DNA from 2 places in the Metabacillus sp. KJ11-3 genome. Region 1 is predicted to be linked to the other one. Evidence: predicted binding sites of a transcription regulator. Region 1 holds the regulator's gene; the other holds the start of a gene.
The links. Region 1 encodes LexA, which represses DNA repair genes until DNA is damaged. Its sites were predicted from a motif close to CGAACATATGTTCG; they were not measured.
Positions count from the first base shown of each region.

Region 2: a site for LexA is predicted at 12,179-12,192, ahead of uvrB (excinuclease ABC subunit UvrB). Genes of this name have one in related genera too.

Region 1 covers NZ_CM147865.1:2,385,689-2,401,666, reverse strand. The annotation lists partial or broken gene mutL (DNA mismatch repair endonuclease MutL) at 1-1,265, shown strand, start outside; gene AC0L8O_RS12255 (hypothetical protein) at 1,390-1,563, shown strand; gene miaA (tRNA (adenosine(37)-N6)-dimethylallyltransferase MiaA) at 1,804-2,742, shown strand; gene hfq (RNA chaperone Hfq) at 2,781-3,008, shown strand; gene spoVK (stage V sporulation protein K) at 3,349-4,305, shown strand; gene AC0L8O_RS12235 (hypothetical protein) at 4,417-4,770, shown strand; gene AC0L8O_RS12230 (hypothetical protein) at 4,808-5,131, opposite strand; gene AC0L8O_RS12225 (hypothetical protein) at 5,457-5,801, shown strand; partial or broken gene AC0L8O_RS12220 (trimeric intracellular cation channel family protein) at 5,892-6,520, opposite strand; partial or broken gene hflX (GTPase HflX) at 6,802-8,009, shown strand; gene AC0L8O_RS12210 (methionine gamma-lyase family protein) at 8,013-9,287, shown strand; gene AC0L8O_RS12205 (MerR family transcriptional regulator) at 9,394-9,795, shown strand; gene glnA (type I glutamate--ammonia ligase) at 9,859-11,193, shown strand; gene lexA (transcriptional repressor LexA) at 11,277-11,897, opposite strand; gene yneA (cell division suppressor protein YneA) at 12,053-12,364, shown strand; gene AC0L8O_RS12185 (YneB family resolvase-like protein) at 12,399-13,061, shown strand; gene AC0L8O_RS12180 (DUF896 domain-containing protein) at 13,181-13,411, shown strand; gene sirA (sporulation inhibitor of replication protein SirA) at 13,582-14,031, shown strand; gene AC0L8O_RS12170 (YneF family protein) at 14,118-14,336, shown strand; gene AC0L8O_RS12165 (PH domain-containing protein) at 14,683-15,063, shown strand; gene AC0L8O_RS12160 (hypothetical protein) at 15,259-15,444, opposite strand; gene AC0L8O_RS12155 (aspartyl-phosphate phosphatase Spo0E family protein) at 15,857-15,978, opposite strand, start outside.
Region 2 covers NZ_CM147865.1:5,133,690-5,149,667, forward strand. The annotation lists gene AC0L8O_RS25270 (mannitol-1-phosphate 5-dehydrogenase) at 1-1,047, shown strand, start outside; gene AC0L8O_RS25275 (aminotransferase class I/II-fold pyridoxal phosphate-dependent enzyme) at 1,323-2,615, opposite strand; gene cls (cardiolipin synthase) at 2,787-4,235, shown strand; gene AC0L8O_RS25285 (hypothetical protein) at 4,488-4,649, opposite strand; gene desA (Delta(5) desaturase DesA) at 4,786-5,814, opposite strand; gene AC0L8O_RS25295 (DUF47 domain-containing protein) at 6,146-6,766, shown strand; gene AC0L8O_RS25300 (anion permease) at 6,781-7,779, shown strand; gene AC0L8O_RS25305 (CapA family protein) at 7,883-9,022, shown strand; gene AC0L8O_RS25310 (hypothetical protein) at 9,093-9,263, shown strand; partial or broken gene AC0L8O_RS25315 (peptide chain release factor 3) at 9,552-11,138, shown strand; gene AC0L8O_RS25320 (GNAT family N-acetyltransferase) at 11,228-11,671, shown strand; gene AC0L8O_RS25325 (DUF2198 family protein) at 11,692-11,925, shown strand; gene uvrB (excinuclease ABC subunit UvrB) at 12,264-14,249, shown strand; gene uvrA (excinuclease ABC subunit UvrA) at 14,257-15,978, shown strand, end outside.

The DNA.
Region 1 (15,978 bases):
ATGGCCTTTCGATAGCAAAAAAAATGAAAAAACTATCGTTGGAATCATTAGATTTTGAGATTAATGGCTTTTTAGCATTACCAGAAATGACTCGAGCTTCCAGAAATTACATTTCAACAATAATTAATGGTCGTTTTGTTAAAAATTATCCTTTAGTAAAAGCGATTCAACAAGGGTATCATACGTTACTTCCAATTGGTCGTTTTCCTATCGTTTTCTTAGAAATTAACATGGACCCGTTACTTGTAGATGTTAATGTGCATCCTTCAAAACTTGAAGTTCGACTCAGTAAGGAAGCGGAGTTAAATGAATTAATTACGAATGGAATAAAGGATGTCTTTAAGCAGCAACAGCTTATTCCGTCAGTTGAAATTCCAAAAACAAAAGTAATAAAGTCAACAGATCATCAACAACAATTTACATTTGAACATCATGCAGAAGCAGTGACAAGAACAGAGCCAACATTTTATAATTCAGTGAAAAGTTCCTTTGTAAAAGAAACGCCGAACAACCAGCCTATCCAGGCAGAACCGTTATATCCATTGGATAATAGTGAAGTGGAACAAGATCATGATGAAAAAGAAACAGAAGCACTTGAATATGTTGAACACGTTTCAGAGATTGAGCCTACTCATAATGCAGCGGAAATAGATGAGGATGAAGAAGTTTTCGAGCAAGAAAATCGTGTTCCTCCTCTATATCCCATCGGCCAAATGCATGGAACATATATATTAGCGCAAAATGATCAAGGTCTTTTTATCATTGATCAACATGCAGCACAAGAACGAATCAAGTATGAATTTTATCGTGAAAAAGTTGGTCAAATTCAGTCTGAGGTACAAGAGCTTTTAGTTCCATTAACATTTGAATATTCGAATGATGAGGCAATGATTATTGAAGAACATTTAGAAACTTTATCTGGTGTTGGAATTTTCTTAGAACCATTTGGTCGTAATAGTTACATTGTCCGCTCACATCCGCAATGGTTTCCAAAAGGTGAAGAAACTGAAACAATTGAGGAGATCATACAACAAGTTCTTGATGAGAAAAAAATTAATATTAAAAAGCTTAGAGAAGAAGCAGCCATTATGATGAGTTGTAAAGCATCCATTAAGGCAAATCATCATTTGAGAAATGATGAGATCTTTGCTTTGTTGGAGACGTTGAGAAAGTCTTCTGATCCTTTTACATGTCCTCACGGCCGCCCGATTATTGTTCATTATTCTACTTATGATATGGAAAAGATGTTTAAACGTGTGATGTGATTTATTTTAGGTAAAACCTTTGAATTGAGGTTTTACCTTTTTTCATGCAAAGCAGGTATTTTCTTGTTTTTTATGAACTGAACAGGTAATGGATGAATATAATACCGAAAAAGGAGGAATTGTCATGTTAATTGACCTAATTATTTACATGATGATTGGAATCGTCTTCTCACTTTATAAATATAGAAAAGTTAATAGTATTAAGGCAATTTTCACAATCCTTTTTTGGCCATTTGTCCTGTTGGATTCTTATATTGAGCTAGTTCAAAAAATTAAGTATAAAAGCAGAAAGCGTTAAGCCCTCATTATGAGGGCTTTTTATTTGGGGATATAGGATTGAATTTCATCTGTATGTATGATACTTAATATTTGAAACACTTAAAGTATTATTACATAATATTATTATGTAAACTAAAAACCCGATTTTCTACCTATGTTTACATTTGTGTTAAAACGGCAACAATAAACTGGTGTTCCATTGATTCCCATGTTAAGATGATGAACGTAGAATCTATTTGCTTTGAAAGAGTGGTTGTATTTGGAAAGAAAGAAACTTGTTGTCATTATTGGACCAACAGCAGTTGGTAAAACTAAACTTAGTATTGAAATTGCCCATCGTTTAAACGGTGAAATAATTAGTGGTGATTCAATGCAAATTTATAAAGGAATGGACATTGGTACAGCTAAGATTACCAAGGAAGAAATGGAAGGGATTCCACATCATCTTATTGATATTAAGAAACCTGATGATGCATATTCAGTAGCCGAATTCCAGGAAACAGCCAGACTTTTAATTAATGAAATTACGGATAAAAACAAAATGCCCATGATAGTTGGAGGGACAGGCCTTTACATACAATCTGTACTATATGACTATCAGTTTACGGAGGCTCCATCTGATCCGGAATTTCGAAAAAAACTTGAAGTGGAACTAAATGAAAAAGGTGAGCAGGCAATTCATCAAATATTAACTCAAGTTGATCCTGTATCAGCCGAGAGGATCCATCCGAACAATACAAGAAGAGTAATAAGGGCTCTTGAAATTTTTCATTGTACAAAAATTCCAATGCATGAACATCTAAAACAACAAGAAAATAAGTTGTTATTTGATGTGGCTCTTATTGGGTTAACGATGGATCGTGATCTCCTGTATCAGCGTATAAATGACCGTGTAGATATAATGGTTGAAAATGGCCTTCTTAATGAAGTGAAAGGCCTTTATAATCAAGGTCTGCGGGATACACAATCAATCAAAGCAATTGGATATAAAGAAATATATGATTATTTTGATGGGAAAGTATCGTACAATGAAGCACTGAATCAGTTAAAACAAAATTCCAGGAGATATGCAAAACGGCAATTAACATGGTTTCGAAATAAAATGGATGTAAAATGGTTTGATATGACACCACCGATAAAAAACGAACAAATGGTGGATGAAATTTTTTCATACATAGCAGGAAAGCTTCAACTTTAATCGAATTAAAAGGTATAGAGAAAAGAGGAGGACGAAACATGAAGCAATCTATTAATATTCAGGATCAAGTACTTAATCAATTACGGAAAGATGGCACATTTGTCACTGTTTTTTTACTTAATGGCTTTCAATTAAGAGGTCTTGTTAAAGGCTTTGATAATTTCACTGTATTATTAGAAACAGAAGGAAAACAACAACTAATTTATAAACATGCAATCTCTACATTTTCACCACAAAAGAATATTCAAATTGAGCTGGAGCAGTAATAAAGAAAAGGAGTTGATGATACTTTCATCAACTCCTTTTCTTTATTATCTTTCCTTCCACCGCAAAAAGTCCTCATTTAGTTGCATGTCCCTTCATACATTTTATATAGAAACTAATGGCTTAGGTTGTAACTTGAAAATATCAGCATATAAATAAAAGGAATAAATATTTCTTGGGAAAGCGCAAAAAGCAACAAGATTCTTGTGTTTTCGTAAATAATCAACAGTTCTTTTATTTTTGATCTTAATGAACTTGTCGAAATAAATAACTTAATAGAGGCTAGGGTATGGAGTCATAAAGCCTTTTCTTTAATCGGAGCAGATTGTGAGGTGGACATCTATGGAACGGGATCAAGCAGTCACATACAAGACAAATGGACAGATAAACATTATTTTAAATAATCAGTCAAAAGAAAAGATAGAAGTTAGTCCTTCTTCTTATGATTTAAAAATTCCAAGGCTTGAGGTTAAACATGCAGTCCTAAATGAAATAGAAGAAGAAATGAGTTCGCTTGTTGGTATGAATGAGATGAAGAGAATGATAAAAGAAATATATGCGTGGATCTTTATTAATAAAAAACGAGAGGAGCAAGGACTAAAAGCGGGTAAACAAGCACTTCATATGATGTTTAAAGGTAATCCGGGGACGGGTAAAACAACTGTAGCTAGACTTGTAGGAAAGTTGTTTTTTCAAATGAATGTTCTTTCAAAAGGCCATCTTATTGAAGCTGAAAGGGCTGATCTTGTTGGTGAATATATCGGTCACACTGCACAAAAAACAAGAGATCTCGTAAAAAAGGCTCTAGGCGGTATACTGTTCATTGATGAAGCATACTCCCTTGCAAGAGGTGGAGAGAAGGACTTTGGAAAGGAAGCAATAGATACTTTAGTAAAACATATGGAAGATAAACAACATGATTTTGTTTTAATATTAGCTGGATATCCTCGAGAAATGGAACATTTTTTATCATTGAATCCGGGTTTATTGTCAAGGTTTCCATTAGTTGTTGATTTTCCTGATTATTCGGTTGATGATTTAATGGAAATCTCGAATTTAATGATGGCAGAAAGAGAATATAAGTTTCATCAAGATGCAGCTATGAAATTGAAAGAACATTTAATGAGTGTTAAATCAGTAACACACCCCTCAAAGTTCAGTAACGGTCGTTATGTTCGAAATATAATAGAAAAGTCGATTCGCTCCCAAGCTATGAGGTTATTATTAACCGACAAGTACCATAGAGAAGATCTCTTGACAATCAAAAGTCAGGATTTAGTCATTTCCGATGAGAATTGATCCTACATCAGCAGGAAAAGTAGCTTGGGCTTCCTGTTGATTTTCTTTGATTCTGATTATATCTATCATATCGTTCTAATTGATGGGACTTTTTTTGTTTTATTGGAGGTAATGATGAAAACAAAGGTTACTTTATTAATCATTCTAGTTGTAATATTAATCATGTTATCGATCGTGCTAATGTATTCTTTTCCAAATGGAGGAGAAACAAAGGAAACGGCAGTTAAATCCGAACCATTGGGAAATTACAAAACCCTTACATACATCATTACAGAAGTTGACGGAAACCAATACTTCGGGGAATCTGTTGATGGAAAGTCAAAAATACAATTTCACCGTGATCGTGTAAAATATCCTATAACCGATTCAATAAAAGTTCACGATAAAATTTTAGCTTATGTTGAGTCTGAAAATCATATTGATGGTATTGTTAGAGTTGAAAAAATTGAAGCAGAGAAGGATTAAAAAGATAGCCTCCGGATGTGAAGGCTATCTTTTTTAATTATTTTTCATATGGAACATACTGACGATCAGGTGTCATTTCATCTGATACAATTTCAGCATTCATCTCGTTTGTTACAGTATTTTGCTGTAGTGATTGTTGACTATTCACTGATTTCTCTGAAAGATCTGGAGGTGTTTTTGCATTGAAAAAACCTCTCCCGCTTTCAGGATTTGAAATAATTCCTAGTGTAACAAGGATCCCTAATATAGATGTGACATATGTTTCCCAACTAGTGAGGTCAATTTGAAGGCCTAAGTCTCTAAAAACCATATATAATACAGATGCAATAGACATCCATAGTCCATAATTTCTCCATTTCAAATTTCTTCACACCTTTTTAAAGACGTTTTTAATAAGTTATTCTTGTGTCTTAAAAATGTGAGTAAAATACCTTTTCATCGGTAATAAAGCAAGGTTTACAGTATATGTATAAAAGGTCAATACGTTAATTAGGTAGTGTCTTATTTAATCCTAACATTGTAAAGAGTATGTATACCCATTTATGAATAACAATGCAAAGTGATACGTAATCAGCATAGAAGATTAAGGATTTGATCGAAAAAAGCTATTGAAATCAATGATGTTAACGCTTTCAAAACAAGTCTGCCGATGTTAGAATACAAAGTATAAGAAGGAGTGATCAGAAATGAGTGATAACAAATTATTTTTAGAAGAGTTAAAGGATCTTGTAGAAAATGGATTGTCACTTAATGAATATAGAGTTAATGGATTAGTTGAAAAATACAATAAAAATCCGTTTTTAGTTATACAACTTTATCAAATAATTGTAAAAAATTATCGTGTGCATCCTTTTTTTATTGATATTGAATCAGCCATTTATGAATATATTGTGAATGAGGAGATGTCAAACGATAGAACATTTTACGGAGCTACGTTATATGTGGCAGATATGTTTGATACGACTCAAACATATGTTAAATGTAAAATAAATCAAACAAAAAAAGCACCAAACAGGCTGTTAAGTGCGTAAGAGATATAACGGCAACTCTGACAAATTTTGAGTTGCCATTTTTTATCTGAAATGGATGATTACAAGATCAAATCATAGTCGTGGGAATTTTCATCCTGCCATGGTATTTTTATTTGATGGCACATGAAATCTCCGGTTCGGCAGTCGCCATTTATATGTATAGGACAGAACTCGAAGAACGACAATGAGGAGAAAAAGGATATACAGCTCGTATGATTGATCTACTACCTTGAAGCCGATTAAAAAACCAGCTATGATCGCCCAAAATGCATATATTTCAGCCCTTAGAACAAGAGGTTTCCGACCTGCTAATAAGTCTCTAACTATCCCTCCGCCACTTCCGGTTAAAACAGCTGCAACAATGGTTGCGCTAATGGGATGTTCCATCTCAACAGCGTATAAAGCTCCTTGTATAGCAAATGCAGAAAGACCGATAGCATCTGTTAGGTTTCCCCATTTGTGCCAGTGCTGTAATAGACGATGTGGAAATAAAAAACCAATGTCATTGCAAAAAGAGCGATTTGAAATAATAGTCCTTGCTCCCATAGGGCTGAAATAGGCACCCCAATTAATAGATTCCGAATAGCACCACCACCAAAAGCGGTGACAATTCCTAAGATATAAACACCTAAAATATCATATTCCTCTTCCATTGCAACAATTGCGCCACTTATAGCAAATGCAATAGTGCCAATTATACTTAAAACTTCCCAAGTCAATGTCCATTCCTCCAGGTTGCACTTTTTATAGCTCAGACAATTTTAAATGGGAAATAAGCTAAAGGTCAATGTTTTTTTGTTAGATTTACTTTCAATCTACTTGAAATCTCCGGAATACAATCTCAAGAATTATGTCTATACTATAGAAATAATTAGTGAACAACGTAAATATTTGGTATGATTAGATTGCTAAAATAGCGTAAGGGAATGGTTTTTTATTGAAAAATACAGTAGACTCACTTAAAGAAAAGGTTATATTGGCTGGGTGTCAGTTACAAACAATGGAAGATGAACACTTTCAATATTCGATGGAGGAGCTCGGCTCATTAACGAAAACGGCAAACGGTGAAGTTCTCGTTCAATTAACTCAAAAAGAGAGAGACCGCATCCTGCGACATATATTGGAAAAGGAAAAGTTGATGAATTACTAAACCTTGTGGAGGAACTTAGTCCTGATATTGTGATTTTGAATGATGAACTATCTCCAAGTCAGCTTAGAAATTTATCTGAGATATTAAATGTAAGAATTATCGACCGTACACAGTTAATTTTAGATATCTTTGCTCAACGTGCAAAGTCTAAAGAAGGAAAACTTCAAGTAGAATTGGCACAGCTTCAATATTTACTTCCAAGATTATCTGGTCAAGGTATTGCCCTATCGCGTCAAGGGGGAGGGATTGGTACAAGAGGACCTGGTGAAACACAATTGGAAACCGATCGTCGACATATCCGAAATCGTATTAATGAAATCAAACAACAACTTTCAACTGTTGTACGTCATAGAAATCGCTACCGGGAGCGTCGTAAGAAAAACCAGGCGTTTCAAATTGCGTTAGTAGGTTATACAAACGCAGGGAAATCAACGATTTTTAACCGCTTAACAACAGCAGGAAGTTTTGAAGAAGACTTGTTGTTTGCTACATTGGATCCAATGACTCGTAAGGTATTGTTACCTTCTACATATCAAGCACTTATAACAGATACTGTCGGGTTTATACAAGACTTACCAACAACCCTGGTTGCTGCCTTTCGCTCTACCTTGGAAGAGGTTAAAGAAGCTGATCTTATTTTGCACGTAGTGGATAGCTCTAACGACGACTATTCAAACCATGAAAAAACTGTTTATAAATTAATGGAACAACTTGAAGTCTCTGACAAGCCAATTTTAACGGTGTATAATAAGAAGGATCTTACTTCTAATTCATTTGTACCTTCTCCCTCTGCTGATTATGTGAAAATTTCAGCTTTTAATGAAAAAGATCTGGAACTTTTGTTAGCTAAGGTTGAAACGGTTGCTAAGAATTCTATGAAACATTACTCTGTTCTTGTGCCTTCGAATGAAGGGAGACTGATTTCACAATTGAAAACAGAGTCCTTAATTGAACAAATAAAATTTATTGAAGAAAGTGAAATGTATGAAATTGAAGGTTTTGTTCTTCCAGAACACTCCATTCATTCACAACTAGAGAAGTATAACGGAGAGGGTTAAAAGATGTTTGATTTTTTGAAATATGGTAGCAAGCTATCACCGATTGTAGAAAAAGTGGAAAAGAAGATCCAACCTATTCATTTAAAAATAGACAAAATAAGTGAATTAAATCAGTTCAAGGTTTTAAAAAGCTTTCAACAGCATAGAGTGAGTGACTCTCACTTTATCCCAACTACAGGCTATGGCTATGATGATATTGGAAGGGATACGTTAGAAAAAGTTTACGCTGACGTGTTTGGTGGTGAAGCAGGATTAGTTCGACCACAAATAATCTCAGGTACTCATGCCATATCCATCGCGTTGTTCGGAGTATTAAGACCAGGTGATGAACTTATTTATATCACTGGTAAGCCATATGATACCCTTGAGGAGATTGTAGGAATTCGGGGTAGTGGGATTGGCTCTTTAAAAGAATTTCAAATCGATTATCAAACTGTGGAATTAAAAAAAGATGGAGCAGTTGATTATGACGCAGTAAAACATGCTGTAACAAACAAAACTAAATTGATTGGCATTCAAAGATCAAAAGGTTATGCCACACGACCATCGTTTACAATAGAAGAAATAAGGGAAATGATAAAGTTTGTTAAATCTTTAAAAGAAGATATTGTCATTTTTGTAGATAACTGCTATGGTGAATTTGTAGAAGAGTTAGAACCCTGTCATGTTGGTGCTGATTTAATGGCTGGATCTCTAATTAAAAACCCAGGTGGTGGACTTGCTAAAACAGGTGGATATCTTGTTGGTAGACAAGATTTAATCGAAGCATGCTCGTATAGAATGACATCTCCGGGAATCGGAGCCGAAGCTGGTGCTTCTCTATATAGTCTGCAGGAAATGTATCAGGGATTCTTTTTAGCACCACATGTAGTGGGACAAGCTTTGAAGGGAGCAGTATTTACTTCAGGCTTTTTAGAGGAACTAGGATTAAAGACAAGTCCTATGTGGAACAGTACGAGAACTGACTTAATACAATCTGTGCAGTTTGATGATCCAGACATGATGGTTGCCTTTTGTCAGGCGATCCAATATTCTTCACCAATTAATTCTCATGTAACTCCATACCCGAATTATATGCCTGGGTATGAAGACGATGTCATAATGGCGGCAGGCACGTTTATTCAAGGAGCCAGCATCGAGTTGTCTGCAGATGGTCCAATTCGAGCACCATATGTTGCTTATGTACAAGGCGGATTAACATACACTCATGTGAAAATTGCGGTTTGTTCAGCTGTTGATTCCTTAATAGACAAAAACTTAATCTCGATTGTTAGTTAACTACCAATATAGATATTGATTTATATGTTATGTAAGCTGACATTTGATTGACACATAATGTTACATAGGTTATAATGAAATTAGTTAACTTAAAGGAGCGAATAACATGAGTGATAATATTCGACGCTCAATGCCCCTATTTCCTATTGGAATTGTTATGCAGCTCACCGATTTATCTGCAAGACAAATTCGTTATTATGAAGAAAATGAATTGATCTTTCCAGCTAGAACAGAGAGCAATAGAAGATTATTTTCTTTTAACGACGTAGATAAATTATTGGAGATTCGTAATTTGATTGAACAGGGTGTCAACTTAGCAGGAATAAAAGAGATTTTTTCTCGCAATAGCTCACATAGTGAAGAAAAACAAGAGCAACCTAAAACAGTTGAAAAACCTGATATAAGCGATTCAGAGTTACGTAAGCTTCTTAAATCCGAGCTCATGCAAGCGGGTCGTTTTAATCGACCTACATTAAGACATGGAGACATGTCGAGATTTTTCCACTAATTAATGTAGTAGCAATTAAAAATTGAATATAAACTTTTTGAAATTGGAGAGGAGATTTTAAGGGTGGCTAAATATTCAAGAGAAGATATAGTGAGTTTGGTAAAAGAAAATAATGTAAAATATATCCGATTGCAATTCACGGATATTCTTGGAACAATCAAAAATGTTGAAATCCCAACAAGTCAGCTAGATAAAGCACTAGATAATAAAATGATGTTTGATGGTTCTTCAATTGAAGGGTTTGTACGAATTGAAGAATCCGATATGTATTTATATCCAGATTTAGATACATTTGTAATCTTCCCTTGGACAGCTGAAAAAGGAAAAGTAGCACGTTTTATCTGTGATATCTATAATCCGGATGGAACTCCGTTTGCAGGAGACCCACGTAATAACTTACGCCGTCTTCTTTCTGAAATGGAAGAACTTGGGTTTACTGATTTCAACTTAGGGCCAGAACCAGAATTTTTCTTATTTAAATTAGATGCAAAAGGTGAGCCGACTCTGGAACTTAATGATAATGGCGGTTATTTCGACTTAGCACCGACTGATCTTGGTGAAAACTGCCGTCGTGATATCGTTCTAGAACTAGAAGAAATGGGCTTTGAAATTGAAGCTTCTCACCATGAAGTGGCACCGGGGCAACATGAAATTGATTTTAAATATGCTTCTGCTATTAGAGCATGTGATGATATTCAAACATTTAAGCTAGTTGTTAAGACAATTGCTCGCAAACATGGTTTGCATGCTACATTTATGCCAAAACCTTTATTTGGTGTTAATGGTTCAGGTATGCACTGTAACTTATCTTTATTCAGTAAAGGTGAAAATGCATTCCTAGATCCAAATGGAGACTTGCAATTAAGTGATACCGCAAGACAATTTATTGCAGGTATAATCAAGCATGCTCCTGCCTTTACAGCAGTGACAAACCCAACGGTTAATTCATATAAACGTCTTGTCCCTGGTTATGAAGCACCTTGTTATGTTGCTTGGTCTGCGCAAAACAGAAGTCCATTAATTCGTATTCCAGCATCTCGCGGCCTAAGTACACGCGTAGAAGTACGTAGCGTTGACCCTGCAGCAAACCCTTATTTAGCAATGAGTGTTCTATTAGCAGCCGGTCTTGATGGAATTAAAAATAATCTTGAAGCTCCAAAACCAATTGACCGCAACATTTATGTTATGTCAAAAGAAGAGCGTATTGAAAATGGGATCGTGGATTTACCGGCAACATTAGCTCAGGCACTAGATTTATTAAAAGCTGATAGCACAATGAAACATGCGTTAGGTGAGCACCTATTTGAACACTTCATTGAAGCGAAAGAAATCGAATGGGATATGTTCCGTACTCAAGTTCACCCATGGGAAAGAGAACAATACATGTCAATGTATTAATAGAATAGAGAAGGCCTCGACTATTGTTGAGGCTTTTTTGTATTTAGAGCAAAACAAGAAAAGGCTTATCTTTTAAGATAAGCCTAGTGTACTGTACGATAAACGCCAATTACTTTACCTAAAATACTTACATTTCGTAAAATAATAGGTTCCATTGTAGAGTTTTCAGGTTGCAGACGAATATAATCTTTTTCTTTAAAAAATCTTTTACATGTCGCTTCGTCGTCTTCTGTCATAGCGACAACAATATCACCATTGTTTGCGGTCTGTTGCTGGCGAACAATCACTAAGTCTCCATCTAAGATACCGGCTTCAATCATACTTTCACCCATAATTTCTAGCATAAAGACATGTTCATCTTCCGAAATATAGCGATCGGGTAAAGGAAAATACTCTTCTACATTTTCGATAGCAGTTATAGGAAGACCAGCAGTGACTTTTCCGATAACCGGAACATTTACCACGTTACTCTTTGGAATATGGGGTGTTTCTTCTTCTAAAATCTCAATTGCTCTAGGTTTTGTTGGGTCCCTTCTAATTAATCCTTTGGATTCTAATCTAGCTAAATGTCCATGGACAGTTGAACTTGATGCCAGACCTACAGCTTCACCAATTTCACGGACAGAAGGTGGATATCCTTTCTTTTGGACCTCATCTTTTATGAAGCTTAAAATATCTTGTTGTCTTTTTGATAGTTTTGTCATCCTCTGTGACACCTCGGATCCTCTAATTTATGTTTATTATAGCATCATTTACCTATAAATACAAACATAAGTTCGAAAAAAACGCTTGACTAGAACAGTTGTTCGTCTTATACTTTAAGTATAAATACGAACAAATATTCTTACGGGGTGTTATTATGAAAAAAGAATCTTTATCTTACATACTAGCTTTTTTTGTTGTTCTATTAGCCATTACAGCAGGAATTACTTATACAAATAAAACAGACAGCTTAGAAAAATATCACCAAGTCGAAATTAAAGAGGGTGATAGTCTCTGGTCGATTGCAGATCAGCTTCAAGAGAAACATAGTATTTCGAAACAAGAGTTTGTCAAATGGGTTCAGGAAAAAAATCATATTCATTCAACTACCATAGCTCCAGGGGACATCGTTTTTGTACCAATACAAAAGGAAGAATTCCAACAATTTCAACAGATAGCGAGCGAATAAAACAACAAAGAATGAATTGATAGGTGTGACAGAAATGAAAGCAATTATTTATTGTCGTGTTAGTACAGAGAAAGATACACAGGATACTTCAATTGATAGACAAAAAGAAGAGCTTCTTACACTAGCGGAAACTCACAGTATGGAGGTTATTAAAGTAATTGAAGAAAGGCATAGTGGATTTGATGTTGATCGTGATGGGATTATTGAAGCGCTTGAATTGTTAAAAGACAAGAAAGCATCTGTATTATTAGTTCAGGACGATACTCGGTTAGGACGAGGTCACGCTAAAATTGCACTCTTACATGAAATAAAGAAATTTGATGCCACAGTATTCACCTTAAATGAAAAAGGTGAGCCTGAGTTATCCGAAACAGATTCAATGATACTGAGTATTCTTGCAACAGTAGAAGAATTTCAAAGAAAGCTGACAAATTACAAGATTAAAAGAGGAATGCAGAGAGCGATAGAAAATGGTTTTAATCCTCAGGATAATTTAAAGAATCAAGAACAGGGAGGAGGACGTGAGAAGATAGAGGTACCAATTGATGAAATCATTAAACTAAGAGATAAGAAGCTAACATTTCAGGAAATAGCTGCAACACTGAGAGGTTTAGGATTTGATGTTAGCAAAGCGACAGTCCATAGAAGATACAAAGAGCACCTCGAAAAAACTCACCGAAATTTAGATGATACATAAGTTAAGAAAGTTGTTATTTTCTTCTCTATTTAGTATGATGACATTTGTGACAATACTTATATCCAAAAATTATTTACGCAGTGTGCTGAGTATATATTAATAATGTGAGGAGTAAAATGATGTTACCAAAATCTAAAATAGATCGAATAAATAAATTATCTAAGAAATCAAAGACAGAAGGCTTAACGGATAAGGAAAAGGTTGAACAACAGGCATTACGTAGGGAATATTTAGATGCTTTTCGCTCTTCTATGAAAACTACACTTAAAGGAGTTACAGTTGTTGATCCAAATGGGAATGATGTAACACCTCAAAAAATCAAAAATGAGAGAAGGAAAGATCTTCATTAATGACAGGAGGAGGGCCATTATTCCTCCTGTTTCCTTTTTGAAACTGATGTTTAACCAGATTCAAACTATAGCTGTTCGACAAAAATAGTGCCTTATCTCTCCAGTTTAAGACAATTATTTCTTTTGACTTCTTATATAATGAGAGAAATAGAATGGTTGGGGAGAGTGAAATGGTGAGACACTATTATATTTATTTAATAGAAGAAGAGTTTGCAAGTCACTATTTTGGGCGGGAATCAAAAATCTACCATCTGTTTCAAGACTTTCACTGGACAACAGCTCGTTCAGCTCATGGAAGTACAATCGAAAAACAAATTCAGTATATTTCAAAACCAATACCAGCTTTATTTATACATCAATTACTAGGAACACATTTATCAAAACGTACAGATTATCAAATGTTCCATCATATACATAAGATTGCATTAAAAGGAAATGTCGGAAACGCTACCCTTATTGTGAAAAACCGGCATCTTGAACTCTCTTCTGATGGAAGTTTTGAAGCAGAAACGATATTTTTTGAAGTATTAAGAAAGTTCGATCCTTGTTTTTTAGCAATGGATTTTAAGGGTGAAAGATATGGTTGGTTAAACCCTATAAAAGAAAGAAATTTTGGCTGAAAAATAGAGAAATTATAGTTCAAATGTTGTATAATTGCTATGGGTTTAGTACACTGTAAGATAGACAACATGAAGGAGGAAAACCAATGGAATTATGGGTTGTTATTCTAGTAGGCATTCTAGCTCTACTTGCTGGAGTTGCACTAGGATTTTTCATTGCGCGTAAATATATGATGAATTACCTGAAGAAAAATCCACCAATTAACGAACAAATGCTAAAAATGATGATGATGCAAATGGGAATGAAACCATCACAAAAGAAAATCAATCAAATGATGTCTCAAATGAACAAAATGCAAAAATAAGAAAAACGTTGGTATAACAAGATAATATATTCTTGTTTTGATATATATTATGCGTATTCTTTCATGAAAAAAGGATAATTATTTTTTTTGAAATTTTGATCTTATTTTTGCTTTATTTTTCATTAGACCAATCCAAAACCACTTATTTTGTTGGAAACTATACCAATAAAGGGTGGTTTTTATTGTTCCAGTTTTTAAAATGAATACTATTTTGATTCATTCATTTTCTAACTAGTGCAATAATATGAATGAATTTACCGTATAAGGCTTAAAACATAATACTTAGGAATAAAATAACCATGTAAAGAAGGAAAAATTATTAATTATTTTAATATTGGAGGTTTATATGGGTATTTTAGATGGGTTAATGGGAAATGTTTCAGAGGTTGATATTAAATCAGTGGAAAAAGAATTAGAGTTAGTAATTGTTGAAAGTGAAAAAGTTGAAAAAGCTTATAAATTAATCCGTGATTTAATTGTTTTCACTAATACTCGTTTAATTCTAATTGACAAGCAAGGAGTTACTGGTAAAAAAGTTGAATATCACTCTATTCCTTATAAGAGTATTACACATTTTAGCGTAGAGACTGCTGGGAGTTTTGATTTAGATGCAGAGTTAAAGATCTGGATATCTAGTACGGCAAATCCAGTTTCGAAACAATTTAAAAAAGACAAAAGTATCTATGATGTACAAAGAGCAATAGCAACGTATGTGTCAAAGTTATAAATGATGTAAAAATTTTTTTATCCTGCCTAGTTCAAATTTTATTTTTAGTTTAATTAATAACTTATTAGAAATTCTTTTAAAGTTAAAGGAAATTTGATGTAGATAGCAAGACCGCGATCAATTGATTGCGGTTTTGTTTAGTAGTTAGCACGTATATAAAAAGGGAAAGCATTCAAGGAATACTTTCCCATACCTCTATTTACTAAACAAATTTCTAACGCCATAATAAATAAGTACCAGTGAGAATATTAGAATCGCTAATACACCAATTATCGTTGTAACAGGTTCGATACTAGCTAGAAATGTGTCAGCTAAAGGAATTCGAATAAGTGCAAAACCACTGAAAATTGTTGCTAGGAATAAGAAAATCCGACTATTCATGGTTTTTCCTCCTTCCTAATGGATTGTTAGATTATATGTCTAAATTGTGGCTATTATACATATTTAAAGGCGCATTTTTAAAGGGAAAATAAAATTTGTAAAACTAAAAATGGGGAATTTGTTGAAGATACGATCAAACGTAGAAACGTAGAACAAAAGCACAAGCGTCTTGATCAACCTTGGGCAAATAAGAAGCAAATGAATAGAATATTTCCTTTGTCTTCAATTCATTTGTGGCTAGACCCTAGAGGCTAGGCGCTGGCAGTCTAAAAACGCGACGTTGATCTCAACGACTGCACTTTCACATCCTGTGCTTCGGAGCTGGATACCGGGCACTTATCCACAGTTCAAAGAATTTTATAGTTTCATGAGCAATAAAAAAAGCACGTTTAATGTGCTTTTTCATTTTGATTTATGAACAAACCTGCTTTTTATGAGGTAAATCTTCTTTTATATATTGTGTTAATAATACATCAAGCTCTTGGCTATATTTAATTGATATGTTAGAATTCAGCCCATTTTGTAGGACAATGT
Region 2 (15,978 bases), 2.4 Mb from region 1:
GATGTGAATGAAACGTTAATCAATGAGTTAAACAAAGAAAAAGCGTACCGGGTGATGCTGGCAAACGAAGAGAAGCAAGAGTTCTTTGTTGAAAATGTGTCAGGAATCAATAGTCAGCAACATCCTGATGCTGTTGTTGAAGCGATCTCACAAGCAGATATCGTGACAACAGCAGTCGGACCAAATATCTTAAAATTCGTTGCTCCACTTATTGCTGAAGGGTTGAAAAAACGTCAGCAAAATAACAGAGGCCCAGTGAATATCATTGCTTGTGAAAACATGGTCGGTGGAAGCAGTGAGCTTAAAAAGCATGTTGTTGAAAAACTTGGTGCAGAAGAAGTCGCTTGGGTTGAAGAGAATGTCGGCTTCCCGAACTCAGCAGTAGACCGCATTGTACCAAATCAAAACAATGAACGCTTACTCGATGTATTGGTTGAACCTTTCCATGAGTGGGTCATCGATTCAACTGGAATGAGGGGCGAGCAACCTAAAATTGAAGAAGCTCTATTTGTGGAAAATCTCCAAGCTTATATCGAACGTAAGCTATTTACTGTAAACACAGGTCATGCTGCAACAGCCTATCTAGGCAACGTAGCTGGTTATAAAACAATTGCAGAAGCTATCGCTCAAGATGAAGTGAAGCAAGATGTACTAGGTACTCTTGGAGAGACAGGAAAAGTCCTAACAACCAAATACGGTTTTGACGCAGATCAGCATCAAGCGTATATCGAAAAAATCATCGGACGCTTTGCAAATCCGTATATCGTAGACGATGTGCAACGGGTAGGAAGAGCACCGCTGCGTAAGCTTGGCGCAAAAGATCGCTTAGTGGCACCAGCCCTTGTGTATATTGAGGAGTTCGGTGACGTGCCGGCACATCTTGTGAAGGTCATTGTAGCTGCCCTGCAGTTTGTTTCTGAGGAAGATCAGGAATCACTTACTCTTAAGCAGATGGTCGAAGAAAAAGGTGCTGCTGCAGCATTTAGTGAGATTTCAGGTTTAGCGATGGATCACCCGTTAGTTGTAAGTGTAGCGGAGAAGTTCTAAATAGAAGAAGCCAGCACCGATTCGGTGCTGGCTTTTTGAAATTGCCGAATGATAGGTTATTCTTTTCAACTTGCAAAATTCCAGTCCAAAGCTGCAAGATTATCGGAAAACTTGCAAGATTCCTTGGGAATTTGCAAAATTATCGACAAACTTGCAAAATTAATAGAAAATCTGCAAGATTCCACCTCATTGGCCCGAAGTTCCAACCCTCCAACCCCTTTTTAAAAGCAAAAATGCCCACTACCAATCGGCAGTGAGCAACTATCAGCCGCAAACTACTGCAAATCAGCAGCACCTTGAGCAATTAAGTCAAATAATTCTTCAATATCCTCTTCTTCTACACAGGAGAACGCAATACGTAGATCTGTTGGGTTGATGGAAATGGTTCCAACTCCATATTGATCTAACAGATGCAAACGTAATTTCTCTGCATTGATGCTGTGCAGCTTCAAGCACATAAAGTAGCCTGAGTTGAACGGATAGTATGTCCAGTATTTTTGATATTCTTCTTTTGCAAGCACTTCTTTTGTTTTGTCTGCACGGCTTTTCATTAAAGCGAATTTCTGTTCTTTTTCAACAGTAAATTCGTCTGATTTTAATGACTGTAAAATCAGTGATTGTGAAGGGTGGGAGCTGCTTGAGATTGTACCCCTGATCAAGCCTTTTGTTTTTTGCTCTAATGCATTCAGCACGTTTGCTGATTTGCTCGCATATGTGATAAAACCAACACGGAAGCCCCATACATAGTTTTCTTTTGTAGCTCCGTCAATTTTTACAGCTAAAATACGCTCGTGAGCATCTGCTAGGTAACTGAAAATGGATTCAGTCATTGAATCTTCGTAAAATAATCCGAAGTAAGCATCATCGATCAGCACAACGATGTTTAAGCCTTCTTCTGCAGCTTCTGTTAAGACAGCGGCAATTTCCTTTGCTTCAGACTCAAGTGGTGTGTAACCAGTTGGATTGTTCGGGAAGTTTAGAAGAACAATCACTTTATCAGCCGATTTTTGTGCATCAATTGTTGCTTTTAAGCCTGCTGTGTTAAAACCGTTTTCTTCATTAAATAATGGGAAAGTGGCTACATTTGCACCACGGCGTGTTTTAAATGTGATGTTGTAATTTCCCCAATATTTATCAGGTACAATAACCGGTGTACCTTCATCAGCGAATAAATCGGCTGCAATGCTTAAACCGTGAGTAAGGGCATTTGTAACAATTGGTGAACCTACGACATCTTTATTTAAACTTGGGTTATCGTTAAAGATTTTTTCCTGCCATACTTTACGTAATTCTTCTTTTCCTTGAGGTGGTGCATATGGGTAAAGATCCTTTGGTGCTACTTTATCGCCAAAAAGGTCCTGCAAGTGTTGAAAGTGCATAGGCTGATTGTTTTCAGTTGCAATTCCGATTGTTGCATTAAAACGATGAGCTTTTTTCCCTGCTTCTGCCGATTGACTTAAGATGCCTTTTGGATAGAACATTTCCTTCCCAAGCTGAGACAACATGTTATAAACGTGTTCGTTATCTTCTTTCATTGCTTGATTTAAAGCTTGTGCTAATTCATTCATGATCCTTTTTTTCACCTCTATAGGAAATAAAAATTTTTGAAAATTCATTAAGAGATATTTTATCACAGTGAAGAGTGTTCTCACAGTAGTTAGATGAAAAAAACTGACAAATAATTTATCTTTCAAGATATACTATGATTAATAGTAGAAAAAGATATGTGAGGAATTCATATGGAAATTGGTTCAATTTTACTCGGGTTTATTTTCTTTTTAAATACGTTCTTTGCGATTGTCATGATTTTTAGAGAACGAAGAGATGCCTCATCGTCTTGGGCATGGCTGTTGGTCTTGTTTTTTATCCCGTTATTGGGGTTTTTACTGTATCTGCTTTTTGGTCAAAATTTAAGCAGGTATCGGATGTTTCAATGGGACGATCGGAAAAAGCTGGGAATCGATAAGCTGCTAGCTACTCAATTAGAAGAGATCAGAAATAATTCATTTGTTTTTAAAAGTGAGATCGCCAAAAAATATAAGCAAATGATCAACATGCATGTGCTCAATAATGATGCCTTGTTAACGGACGATAATGATGTAGAGATATTTACAGATGGAAATGAGAAATTTGAGACATTATTGAAGGATATCGAACAGGCAAAACATCATATTCACCTGCAGTATTATATTTTAAAAAAGGATGAACTTGGTAAGCGGTTAGTTACTGCGTTAACGAAGAAAGCTGAGCAAGGTGTGAAGGTCAGGGTTTTATATGATGATCTTGGATCAAGAAGCTTAAGGCCCAGGTTTTTTAAAGATCTACGGAAAGCAGAAGGAGAAGTTGAGGTGTTTTTTCCATCAAAACTTAGATGGATCAATTTGCGGCTCAATTATCGAAACCATCGAAAACTAGTCATTATTGATGGAAGCATCGGGTATGTTGGAGGCTTTAATGTTGGTGATGAATATTTGGGGCTTGATCCGTCTTTTGGCTATTGGCGTGATACACACCTGAAAATTCAGGGAACAGCTGTCCATGCGATTCAAGCCCGGTTCATACTTGATTGGAATCAAGCAACAGAAAAACGGGTGATTTCCTACAGTCCTGAATTATTTCCGGAGCAGCCGAAAACAGGTGATAGCAGCATCCAAATCGTGACAAGCGGACCTGATTCAGAATGGGAGCAAATTAAAAATGGTTATATGAAGATGATATCATCAGCAAGTGAGTCGATTTACATCCAAACACCTTACTTTATCCCTGATGCCAGTATTTTAGATGCCTTGAAGATTGCATGTCTATCAGGTGTTGAAGTGAAATTGATGATCCCGGATAAACCTGATCATCCCTTTGTGTATTGGGCAACACTTTCCTACGCTGGTGAGTTATTAAAATCCGGAGCAAACATCTACATTTATGAAAATGGATTTATCCATGCAAAAACAATTGTCGTTGATCATGAAATTGCATCAGTCGGAACGGCAAACATTGATATGAGAAGCTTTAGATTGAATTTTGAAGTCAATGCCTTTTTATATGATGTTGAGATAGCGACAAAGCTGTATGAGTCATTTATCGAGGATATGGAGAAATCAAGACAATTAACCATTGAGGCTTATGTTCAGCGTTCTAGAACAATCCGGATAAAAGAATCTGTCTCGCGGCTTCTTTCGCCGATTTTATAAGAAAAGCTTAAGCGCCTTGATCAGACCCGACAAGCATAAGACGCAAATGAATAGAAGACGTTCTTTGTCTTCCATTCATTTGTGGCTAGACCCTAGAGGCAGTCTAAGAATGCGACGTCCTGTCGCAAAGACTGCACTTGCACGTCCTGTGCTTAGGGGCTAGGCGCTGAAGCTAGGCACTAAAACTTAAGTACCAAGATTTATCCAATTTATAACATGAAACAAGGACCTGAAAAACAGGTCCTTGTTTGTTTAGCCTTCAGTTTCCTTCTTGCTTTTGCCCCAAATAAAATTTAACTTTCGTTTTGAGTCTATCCCCTGATAAAGGAGAATAGCTGAATAGATGGTCGTTAAAATGAGGCCAAAGATCGCAATCCAAAACAGCGTATTGATCTTCTTTCCTAGTCCAAACATTCTCATCCTCCTTTTCCTATCGATTATGAACTAATATTCCCAAAAGGTAATGGAATATGAGGAATATACATACGAACATCTGGATGGAGAAGTTAAGATTGATTCAACATTCACATATCTATTTAGCGGAGTTTAGTTAATCCGATCTTAGCCGCTCTGATGCTTGGTTGTTAGAGGCATCTGTTAAGTGGTTAAAACCAACAAATTTTTTGCCTTCTTCATCCCATAGACGGAACTTTAACGACTTAAGGCTTGTTGCCAGTGTAATGGTTGGAACGTTTTGCAATGGTTCAGTGCTGTTATGTACTTCTTCAAGCTTGTAGTTTGGAACTCTTGGGCTTAAATGATGAACATGATGGAAACCGATATTGCCTGTTAGCCATTGCATAACTTTTGGAAGCTTATAAAAAGAGCTTCCCTCAACGGCTGCTTTTACATATTCCCAGTGCTCATCTTCTTCAAAATAAGAATCCTCAAACGTATGCTGAATATAAAACATCCAAATTCCGAGGGATCCCGATATCATAAAAATTGGTACCTGAACCAGCAGGAAATTTTGCCAGCCGATTGCCCAACATAAAAGTGCTGCCAAAGCGACGATACCCAGATTTGTTACATACGTATTCATCCGTTCTTTGCGTTTTGCTCCTTTACGATTAAAACGGTTGGTAATTCCGAAGACGTAAATCGGCCCAATAACAAACATAACAAACGGATTTCTGTACAAACGGTACATTATTTTTGTCTTAGTTGAGGCTTCCTTATATTCCTCAACGGTTAGTACCCAAATATCGCCCGTCCCGCGTTTGTCCAGATTGCTGCTTGTCGCATGATGGACAGAATGGTCGTGTGCCCAATGGTCAAAAGGATGAAGAGTCAAAATTCCTGTTATTGTTCCAAGGATTCGATTCGCCTTTCTGCTCTTAAAAAAAGAATAGTGGCAGCAATCATGAAAGATGATGAAGGTCCTCACTAGAAAACCAGCCGCAACGACAGAAATCGCTAATGTAAGGAAATAAGAAATTGACAGGCTCTTATATGCCAAACACCATAAGAGGAAAAATGGTACCAATGTGTTAATGATTTGCCAATTGCTTTTTTGTAAATCAGATTTTTCATAAGGGCTAACCAATTTTCTCAAAGCCCTTGGGTTCTGTTCATTCATTTTTTTAAGGTTTCCCCTTTCCTGATATTGTTTATCTACGTAAAGAAAACGATTAGTGCCTTTGAAGGTTTGTGGAAATACAGTTCTATTAAATCTTTATCAGCAGAGCCAGCCGGGATACATAGGGTGTATCAAAATTATACCCGGCTATTTATCAGACCAAACTCTCCCATTAACTGAAAAGTAGTTAATAATCTTCCGATCAGCTAGCTTTTAACATGGGATTTACGCTACAATACGTAGTAATTTACATAGAGAAGGTATGTTTGATTGATGACAGACGTACTCATAATATAGGACAAGTTTTTACCGATGGAGGATTCGTACTATGATGTTTTCAAAAGGGAAAAAAGATAAATTTTCAGAGTTATTATTAAGCATAACAAGCAATCTGCAGGAAACTACATACTTCTGTGTTGAAAAACCGGTTTCAAATCATCATGAATTACAACTATTTTTAGAACATGTTAAGGAGTATGAATCAACCGGTGACGAATTGATTCAAAAGATAACAAAAGAATTGAATCAAACATTTATTACACCGATTGACAGGGAAGATATTTTACAGCTTGCTCTGCATATTGATGATGTATTAGATGGAATTGAGCATATTGCGGGACTGCTTGAAATGTATTCAGTTACTAGCCTGACAGATCAGATGAAAAAGTTTTTTCGCATCAATCATCAATGTGCAACCGAAATCTCAGAAGCAATCACTTTATTATCATTGAAAAAACTACAGTCAATTCCGGTCCATTCATCAGCATTAAAAGAACATGAATCAAACAGTGATAACCTGCTGCGGACCGCATTGAAAAATTTATTTGCAACAGAAAAGGACCCGATTAAAATCATTCAATATAAAGATATATATGAGTCACTTGAAGGCATTGTGGATAGCTGTCGTAAAGTTGCCAACACATTAGATAGCATCGTCATGAAGAATGCGTAAGGGGACATAGAGATATGGATGTAACATTAATGATTACGGTGTTGATTGTGATTGGTGCGTTGGCTTTTGATTTTATTAATGGCTTTCACGATACAGCAAATGCCATTGCCACAAGTGTTTCAACAAAAGCTTTAAAGCCGAGGCATGCGATCATATTAGCCTCGTTCATGAACTTGATCGGAGCACTTACGTTTACAGGTGTTGCTAAAACCATTACAAGCGGTATTGTGGATCCGTTTACGTTACATAATGGGTCTGTTGTCATTTTATCAGCTCTTATTTCAGCGATTGCCTGGAACCTTATCACATGGTACTACGGAATTCCAAGCAGTTCCTCACATGCCATCATCGGTTCTATTGTTGGGGCAGCGATTGCCGCTTCAGGGTTTGGCAGTATTAATTATGCGGGTTTTTCTAAGATTGCACAGTCTCTCTTTTTATCACCAATATTAGCATTTATCATCGGTTTCATCGTATTCAGTATCTTTAAGGTCTTATTTAGAAATCATTCTTTAACGAAATCCAATAATCGATTTCGCAGAATTCAAATTATTACAGCGGCATTTCAGGCATATACACACGGAACAAATGATGCCCAGAAAGCGATGGGCATTATTACACTTGCCCTAATTGCCAATAACTATCATAAAACAATGGATATCCCGTTTTGGGTTCAGCTGTCCTGTGCGCTTGCAATGGCACTCGGGACTTCAGTAGGTGGCTGGAAAATTATTCAAACAGTTGGAAATAAAATTATGAAGATAAGACCTGTAAGCGGAGTAGCTGCAGACGTTTCTTCAGCCTCCATTATTTTAAGTGCAACTTTTCTTCATCTCCCAGTCAGCACAACACATGTGATATCTTCATCGATTCTCGGAGTAGGAGCTTCTAACCGAATAAAAGGAGTTAATTGGGGAACAGCTCAAGCTATGGTTTTTACATGGATTGTCACCTTGCCCGCATCAGCAGTTTTTGCAGGAATAGTATATTATTTTCTTACCTTCATTCTTTAAAAAAAGTAAGGCAGAATTCGACAGAGTTCTGTCTTTTTGGTTAATTTCTTCCAAGTTATACGTTAAACTAGAAGTAGTAGTTTTCTAAAAAGGAGTAACCCTAATGAAAAAGGTCATCACATTCACCCTACTCGTTCTTCTAGTTTGTGGTCTGGGCTTATATTTTGGCAAACTAGCATCAGCTCCTGAAAATCAAATTGTGAAAGTGGAAGAAAAACAGGATCCGCAGATTGTGGAGAAAGAGAAGGAAAAAGAAGAAATTATTACGACAACGGCATCGATCTCGGCTATAGGTGATATTTTAATCCACGACCGTGTGTATGAGCCTGCACAAATTGGTGATGAAAAATATGATTTCACCCCTCATCTGAAAAATGTTCAGTCCTTATTAAGCAATGCGGATATAACAATTGCCAACCAGGAATCAATGATTGGCGGCACTGAAATTGGACTTTCCACTTATCCATCATTTAATAGTCCGTATGAAGTGGGAGATATATTAAAAGAAAGCGGTATTGACTTAGTCACAATAGCAAACAACCATACTTTGGATCGTGGTGAAAAGGCCATACAAAGTGCCATCTCCCATTGGAATAAACTAGGGATTCCTTATACCGGAGCTTTTTTATCGGAAGAAGATAAAAAGAACATTCGCACAATCGAAAAGAATGGAATCGTTTTTTCATTCCTTGCTTATACATATGGGACGAATGGTATTGAAACCCCGACAGATAAGCCTTACTTAGTGAATCGAATAGATGAGAAAAACATCAAACAAGAGATTGAACAAGCGAATACCATCTCTGATGTTGTTGTGGTAAGTCTTCATTTTGGAAAAGAATATGAAAGAATGCCAAATGAAGAGCAAAAACAGTTAGCTATTAAAACGGCAAATGCAGGAGCAGACATTATCATCGGACACCATCCACATGTTCTTCAACCAATGGAATGGATCGAAAGAGAAGATGGAAAACGCTCATTTGTTGCCTATTCACTCGGTAATTTCTTTACAGGTCAAACCGAAGATTACAAAGATATCGGAGGAGTTTTAAAACTAAACGTCGAAAAGAAACTCGAAACCGGTGATATCGTCCTAAAAGAACCATCCTTCGTCCCAACCTTCGTAAATGAAATATACCATGTTCAACCGCTCGAGCAACTATCAGGTAAAGAAAAGCTTTACGAAGAAATCAAAAAGCATATGAATCAGTGGGTTCCAGAACTTACATTTTCATTTACATGATGAGTAAAAACCATCATGTTTTCCCATCTCAAACATATACATGTGTACAAGAATGATTGGGGGAACGCAGATGGACATTTTATTTCTAATTGTTAGTCTATTACTTCTATGCTTTATAACCGGAATGAAAATGCTCATTCAAATCTGGGGAAAAAAATACCGATACACCACCGCATGGAATCTAGTTGAAACGGAGAAAAATAAAGAAAGAAAAAAATACAAAAGACGATATCAGCGCTAAACAGGGGTACGATGTCCCTGTTTTTATTATGTTAAATTATGTTGCTTTTAAAACTTACTCTAAAATGTTAGTGGAATGGAGCGGAAGACACTCGACTCCTGCGGGAAGTGAGGAAGGGCTGAGACCCCACAGGCGAAGCCGAGGAGGCTTAGCTTCCTCCCCGCGGAAAGCGAGTGTCTGGAGCGCAATGGAACGGCCTCATATTAAAAACAGCCTTATTAAAATTGTTCTTTGAAGCGCTTTGTAGTATATTTGAAGCACGAATTTAATTAAAAGAGGTTATTGCGAATGAGCTTACAACAGGAAATAAATAAACGACGTACGTTTGCGATCATTTCCCACCCGGATGCAGGGAAAACGACGTTAACAGAAAAACTCCTTTTCTTTGGTCAAATTATCCGTTCAACAGGAACAGTTAAAGGAAAGAAATCAGGAAAATTTGCCGCATCTGACTGGATGGAAATTGAAAAAAACGTGGAATCTCGGTAACATCAAGTGTCATGAGCTTCCCGTATCATGAATTCCACGTCAATATTTTGGATACACCGGGACACGAAGACTTTAGTGAAGACACATACCGTACATTAACCGCGGTAGATAGTGTTGTCATGATCATTGATTCAACAAAAGGTGTTGAGCCTCAAACCATTAAACTTTTCAAAGTTTGCCGGATGAGAGGAATTCCGATCTTTACATTTATCAACAAGCTTGACCGTGAAGGAAGAGATCCTTTGGAATTGCTTTCTGAAATTGAGGAAGTACTTGGGATTGAATCCTATCCAATGAACTGGCCGGTTGGAAGCGGGAAACGTTTCTTAGGTATTCATGACCGCTTTAATAAACAATTTGTTCGCTTCAAAGGTGATGAAGAGGAAGAAGTGATCCCTCTAAGCGAGTTATCTGGAACAGATATTGAGGAAAATGTCATCTATCAAGATACATTAGGTGAGCTGGAACTGCTTGAAGAAGCAGGGAATGAATTTTCACCTGAGCGAGTGGAAAAAGGAGAGCTAACACCTGTCTTCTTTGGTAGTGCCCTTGCTAATTTTGGTGTGCAAACATTCTTTGATACGTTTTTACAATTTGCTGCCCAACCACAGCCGCGTAAAACAGATCAAGGCTTAATTGAGCCGGAAAAAGATCAATTTTCAGGTTATATCTTTAAAATCCAAGCCAATATGAACCCGGCACACCGTGACCGTATTGCCTTTTTCCGTGTATGTTCCGGAAAATTTGAACGAGGCATGAGTGTGAACTTAAGTCGTACAAATAAAACGATTAAGCTAAATCAAACGCAGGCCTTTATGGCAAAAGACCGTGACACAGTAGATGAAGCGTATCCTGGTGATATTATTGGAATTTATGACCCGAATATTTATCAAATTGGTGATACATTAATCGGGGGGAAAGACTCTTATCAATATGAAGAGCTGCCACAATTCCCACCTGAGCTATTCAAGCGGGTTCAGTGCGAAAAACGTCATGAAGTCGAAGCAATTCCGAAAAGGTATTGAACAGCTTGTTCAAGAAGGCGCGATTCAACTATACCGCCAAGAGTTAAATGACTCGATCATCCTTGGTGCAGTCGGTCAACTTCAGTTTGAGGTGTTTGAATACCGAATGAAGGCTGAATATAATGTCGAGATTGAATTCACTGCCCTTGGAGAACGAATTCCAAGATGGATCAAGAGCGAGAAGTTTGATAAACGTTTCTTTGATTCAAGAAGCATGCTTGTTCGTGACCGTTTTGGTGCCTATGCGGTACTGTTTGAAAATGAATTTACATTGCGATACTTTTTAGAAAATCAAAAAGACATCGAGTTAGTTGATCTTTTAGAAGAAAACGACTACCAAGGTGTTACTTCACAGAAATAAACGAAGAGGGCTAATGATAAAATTAGCCCTCTTTTGCTCGATTTTCATGATAGAATTGGCTATATATGATTAGAATCGAGGGGAAGCATGTGAATATTTTAAAAGCAACATTATCTGACTTAGACGATGTAGTTGTATTGTTTAACAATTACCGAATTTTTTATGGACAATCATCTGACCTTGAAGGAGCAATATCCTTTATAAAGGAAAGAATGGAGCTAAATGAATCAACCATATTCCTGGCAAAAAGCAATGACGGACTTCCTGCCGGATTTGTTCAGCTTTATCCGATTTTCACTTCCGTCGGAATGAAACGAAAATGGCTGCTGAATGATTTGTTTGTTGCTGAAGAATATCGCCGTCACGGTGTTGGAAAAGCACTAATGAATCAAGCGAAAGAATTTGCGATGCAAACGGATGCAGCAGGAATTTTATTAGAAACATCGAAAGATAATGTAAAAGCACAAGCCCTCTACGAGTCGGTAGGCTATAAAAAAGAGGATACTGTGTATTTTTACAATTTATCACTATAATGAAAGAACAGGTATTATAAATGATGATAAAGGTGATTTTAGCACTTATTATGCCTTTTCTTCTTGTCCTTCTTTTTACACGGGTAAGTTATAACCATTATGTTGGAACGGCATTAACAGCGGCCCTGCTTCTTGCTTCCTATATGAAAGGATATACCCATGGACCAAGTATCTTTTTTATCGACATTGTGTCACTTGCTGTCGGGTTTTTCTACGCAAGAAAAATGAAGGCAGAGCTGCTAAAGAAGAAATAGGTTTGAGGTTTCACTAAAAGAGAAATACTTAAGTAGGAAAGGGCTGTACTAGCTCTTTTTTTATATAAAAAATTGGCTATTTCAAGGTTGCAAAAAAATATGTAAAAGTTGCAAAAAAAATCCTGGAACTTGCAAAAATAAATGCAAACCTGCAAAAAAAACCTAGATCGTTGCAAAAATACATGAAAAGTTGCAAAATTCCCCTACATCAGGAAAGCGATCAGCATACGAATACATAACAAAAAATAAAATACGAACTATAGTTCGTATTTTTGGTGTTTTTCCACTATTATATGGTAAACTATTCATAGAGATAATAACGGAATGGAGGCTTATGAGTGAGCGATCAATTTGAATTAGTCTCAAAATATAAACCTGAGGGTGATCAACCTAAGGCCATTCAGTCATTAGTTGAAGGAATAAAGAAAGGCAAGCGATTCCAAACATTGCTGGGGGCAACTGGTACAGGTAAAACCTTTACAGTTTCAAACCTGATACAAGAAGTAAATAAACCAACCTTAATTATTGCTCATAACAAAACATTAGCTGGACAGCTTTATAGTGAATTTAAAGAATTTTTCCCGAATAATGCTGTTGAGTATTTTGTCAGCTACTATGATTATTATCAACCGGAAGCCTATGTGCCGCAAACAGATACATTTATCGAAAAAGACGCCAGTATTAATGATGAAATAGATAAGCTTCGTCACTCGGCTACATCATCGCTTTTTGAACGGAAAGATGTCATCATTATTGCCAGTGTGTCCTGTATTTATGGCCTCGGTTCACCTGAGGAATATAAAGAGTTAGTTGTTTCATTACGAACAGGGATGGAAATTGAACGAAATCAATTGCTAAGAAAACTGGTTGATGTGCAATATGAACGAAATGATATAGATTTCCGAAGAGGAACATTCAGAGTTCGTGGAGATGTGGTAGAAATTTTCCCTGCTTCCCGTGATGAGCATTGTATCCGTGTGGAATTTTTCGGCGATGAAATTGACCGGATTCGTGAAGTGGATGCATTAACAGGTGAAATCATGGGAGACCGTGAGCATGTAGCCATCTATCCGGCTTCCCACTTCGTTACAAGAGAAGAGAAAATGGAAAAAGCCATCAAGAACATTGAAGTAGAACTTGAGGAGCGATTGGAAGAATTGCGCGAAAATGGCAAGCTTCTTGAAGCACAGCGTCTTGAGCAACGAACAAGATATGATCTTGAAATGATGAGAGAAATGGGCTTTTGCTCCGGAATCGAAAACTATTCCAGACATTTAACTTTACGCCCGGCAGGCTCCACACCATATACGCTGCTGGACTTCTTCCCAGAGGACTCACTTATTGTTATTGATGAGTCACATGTTACTGTGCCGCAAATTAGGGGTATGTTTAATGGAGACCAAGCGCGTAAACAGGTCCTTGTTGATCACGGTTTCCGTTTGCCATCTGCAAAGGACAACAGACCGCTGCGTTTTGAGGAATTTGAAAAACATATCGAGAACATCGTATTTGTATCGGCCACACCTGGTCCATATGAAATAGAACATTCACCTGAAATGATTCAACAAATTATCCGTCCAACAGGGTTACTTGACCCGACAATTGATATTCGTCCAATTGAAGGTCAGATCGATGATTTAATTGGAGAAATTCAAACAAGAGTTGAGAAAAATCAGCGTGTACTTATTACAACATTAACGAAGAAAATGTCAGAGGATTTAACAAATTATCTGAAGGAAATTGGCATTAAGGTCAATTATCTTCATTCAGAAATTAAAACGTTAGAGCGGATTGAAATCATTCGCGAGCTTCGTCTTGGAAAATATGATGTGTTAGTCGGCATCAACCTTTTAAGGGAAGGTTTGGACATCCCGGAGGTCTCACTTGTTGCGATTTTAGATGCGGACAAAGAAGGATTCCTGCGTTCGGAACGCTCACTTATCCAAACAATTGGTCGTGCAGCCCGTAATTCAGAAGGCCATGTGATTATGTATGCAGATAAAATGACAAACTCAATGGAGATCGCGATCAATGAAACAAAACGTCGCCGTGAGATTCAAGAGGAATATAACAAACAGCATGGTATTACTCCGCAAACGATCCAAAAAGAAATTCGTGACGTGATCCGTGCAACAATGGCAGCGGAAGACCAGGAAGAGTATGAAACAACGGTTGCAAGTAAATTGACGAAGTTAACGAAGAAAGAACGAGATAAAGTCATAGCTGAAATGGAAATTGAAATGAAGGAGGCGGCAAAATCGTTGAACTTTGAGCGTGCTGCCGAGCTTCGTGACTTAATTTTAGAACTGAAAGCGGAAGGATGAAGCAATTATGGCAATGGAACATATTGTTGTGAAGGGAGCGCGTGCCCACAACTTAAAAAATATAGATGTGACCATTCCGCGTGATAAGCTTGTTGTTTTAACAGGCTTATCTGGTTCAGGTAAATCATCGTTGGCCTTTGATACCATCTATGCTGAAGGACAACGGCGTTATGTTGAATCACTATCAGCATATGCCCGTCAATTTTTAGGCCAGATGGACAAACCTGATGTTGATGCGATTGAAGGGCTGTCACCAGCCATCTCAATTGATCAAAAAACAACAAGTCGAAATCCACGTTCAACTGTTGGAACTGTGACGGAAATCTATGATTACCTGCGCTTGCTTTATGCAAGAGTTGGCCGTCCAACCTGTCCTATTCATGGGATTGAAATATCTTCCCAAACCATTGAACAAATGGTTGACCGCATATTGGAATATCCGGAACGAACAAAGCTTCAAGTCCTTGCTCCTATTGTGTCAGGACGAAAAGGAACACATGTGAAAGTATTTGAAGATATCAAAAAACAGGGGTATGTACGTGTTCGTGTTGATGGGGAAATGCATGAGCTTGCAGAAGAAATTGAGCTTGAGAAGAACAAAAAGCACTCCATTGAAGTTGTGATTGACCGTATTGTCGTGAAGGAGGGGGTTGCTTCACGATTAGCTGATTCACTTGAAGCAGCTTTAGGTCTAGGAGAAGGCAGAGTGATCATCGATGTGATGGGAGAAGAAGAGCTTCTGTTCAGTGAGCATCATGCCTGTCCGCAATGTGGCTTTTCAATCGGGGAACTGGAACCGAGAATGTTTTCGTTTAATAGCCCGTTTGGTGCGTGTCCTGAGTGTGACGGTTTGGGATCAAAACTAAAAGTAGACTTGGATCTTGTGCTTCCGAATAAAGATCTGTCTCTTAAGCAGCATGCAATTGCACCGTGGGAGCCAACAAGCTCACAATATTATCCTCAAATGCTTGAAGCTGTATGCAATCATTATGGAATTGACATGGATATCCCAGTTAAGGATATTCCCAAGCATTTATTAGATAAAGTACTATATGGCAGTGATGGTGAGGAAATTTATTTCCGTTATGAAAATGACTTTGGCCAAGTTCGCGAAAACTATATTCAATTTGAAGGGGTTATTCGAAACGTTGAAAGACGATATAAGGAAACAACCTCAGACTTCATTCGTGAGCAAATGGAAAAGTATATGGGCCAACAAAATTGTCCGAGCTGTAAAGGATATCGACTTAAAAAGGAAACTCTTGCTGTGTTAATCCAGGGAAATCATGTCGGGGAAATTACAAAACTATCTGTTCAAGAGTCACTTGAATTCTTTCAAAATCTATCCCTGACAGAAAAAGAAATGCAGATTGCCAATCTTATTTTGAAGGAAATTAGTGAAAGATTAGGGTTTTTAAATAATGTTGGACTCGATTATCTAACCCTTAATCGTGCTGCAGGGACATTATCTGGGGGAGAGGCACAGCGAATTCGTCTTGCTACTCAGATCGGATCGCGCTTAACAGGTGTTTTATACATTCTTGACGAACCTTCCATCGGCCTTCACCAGCGAGATAATGATCGCTTAATTCAAACCCTTCAAAATATGCGTGACATCGGAAATACCCTTATCGTTGTTGAGCATGATGAGGATACGATGATGGCTGCAGACTATTTAATTGATATTGGTCCAGGAGCCGGAATTCATGGTGGAGAGGTCATTTCAGCC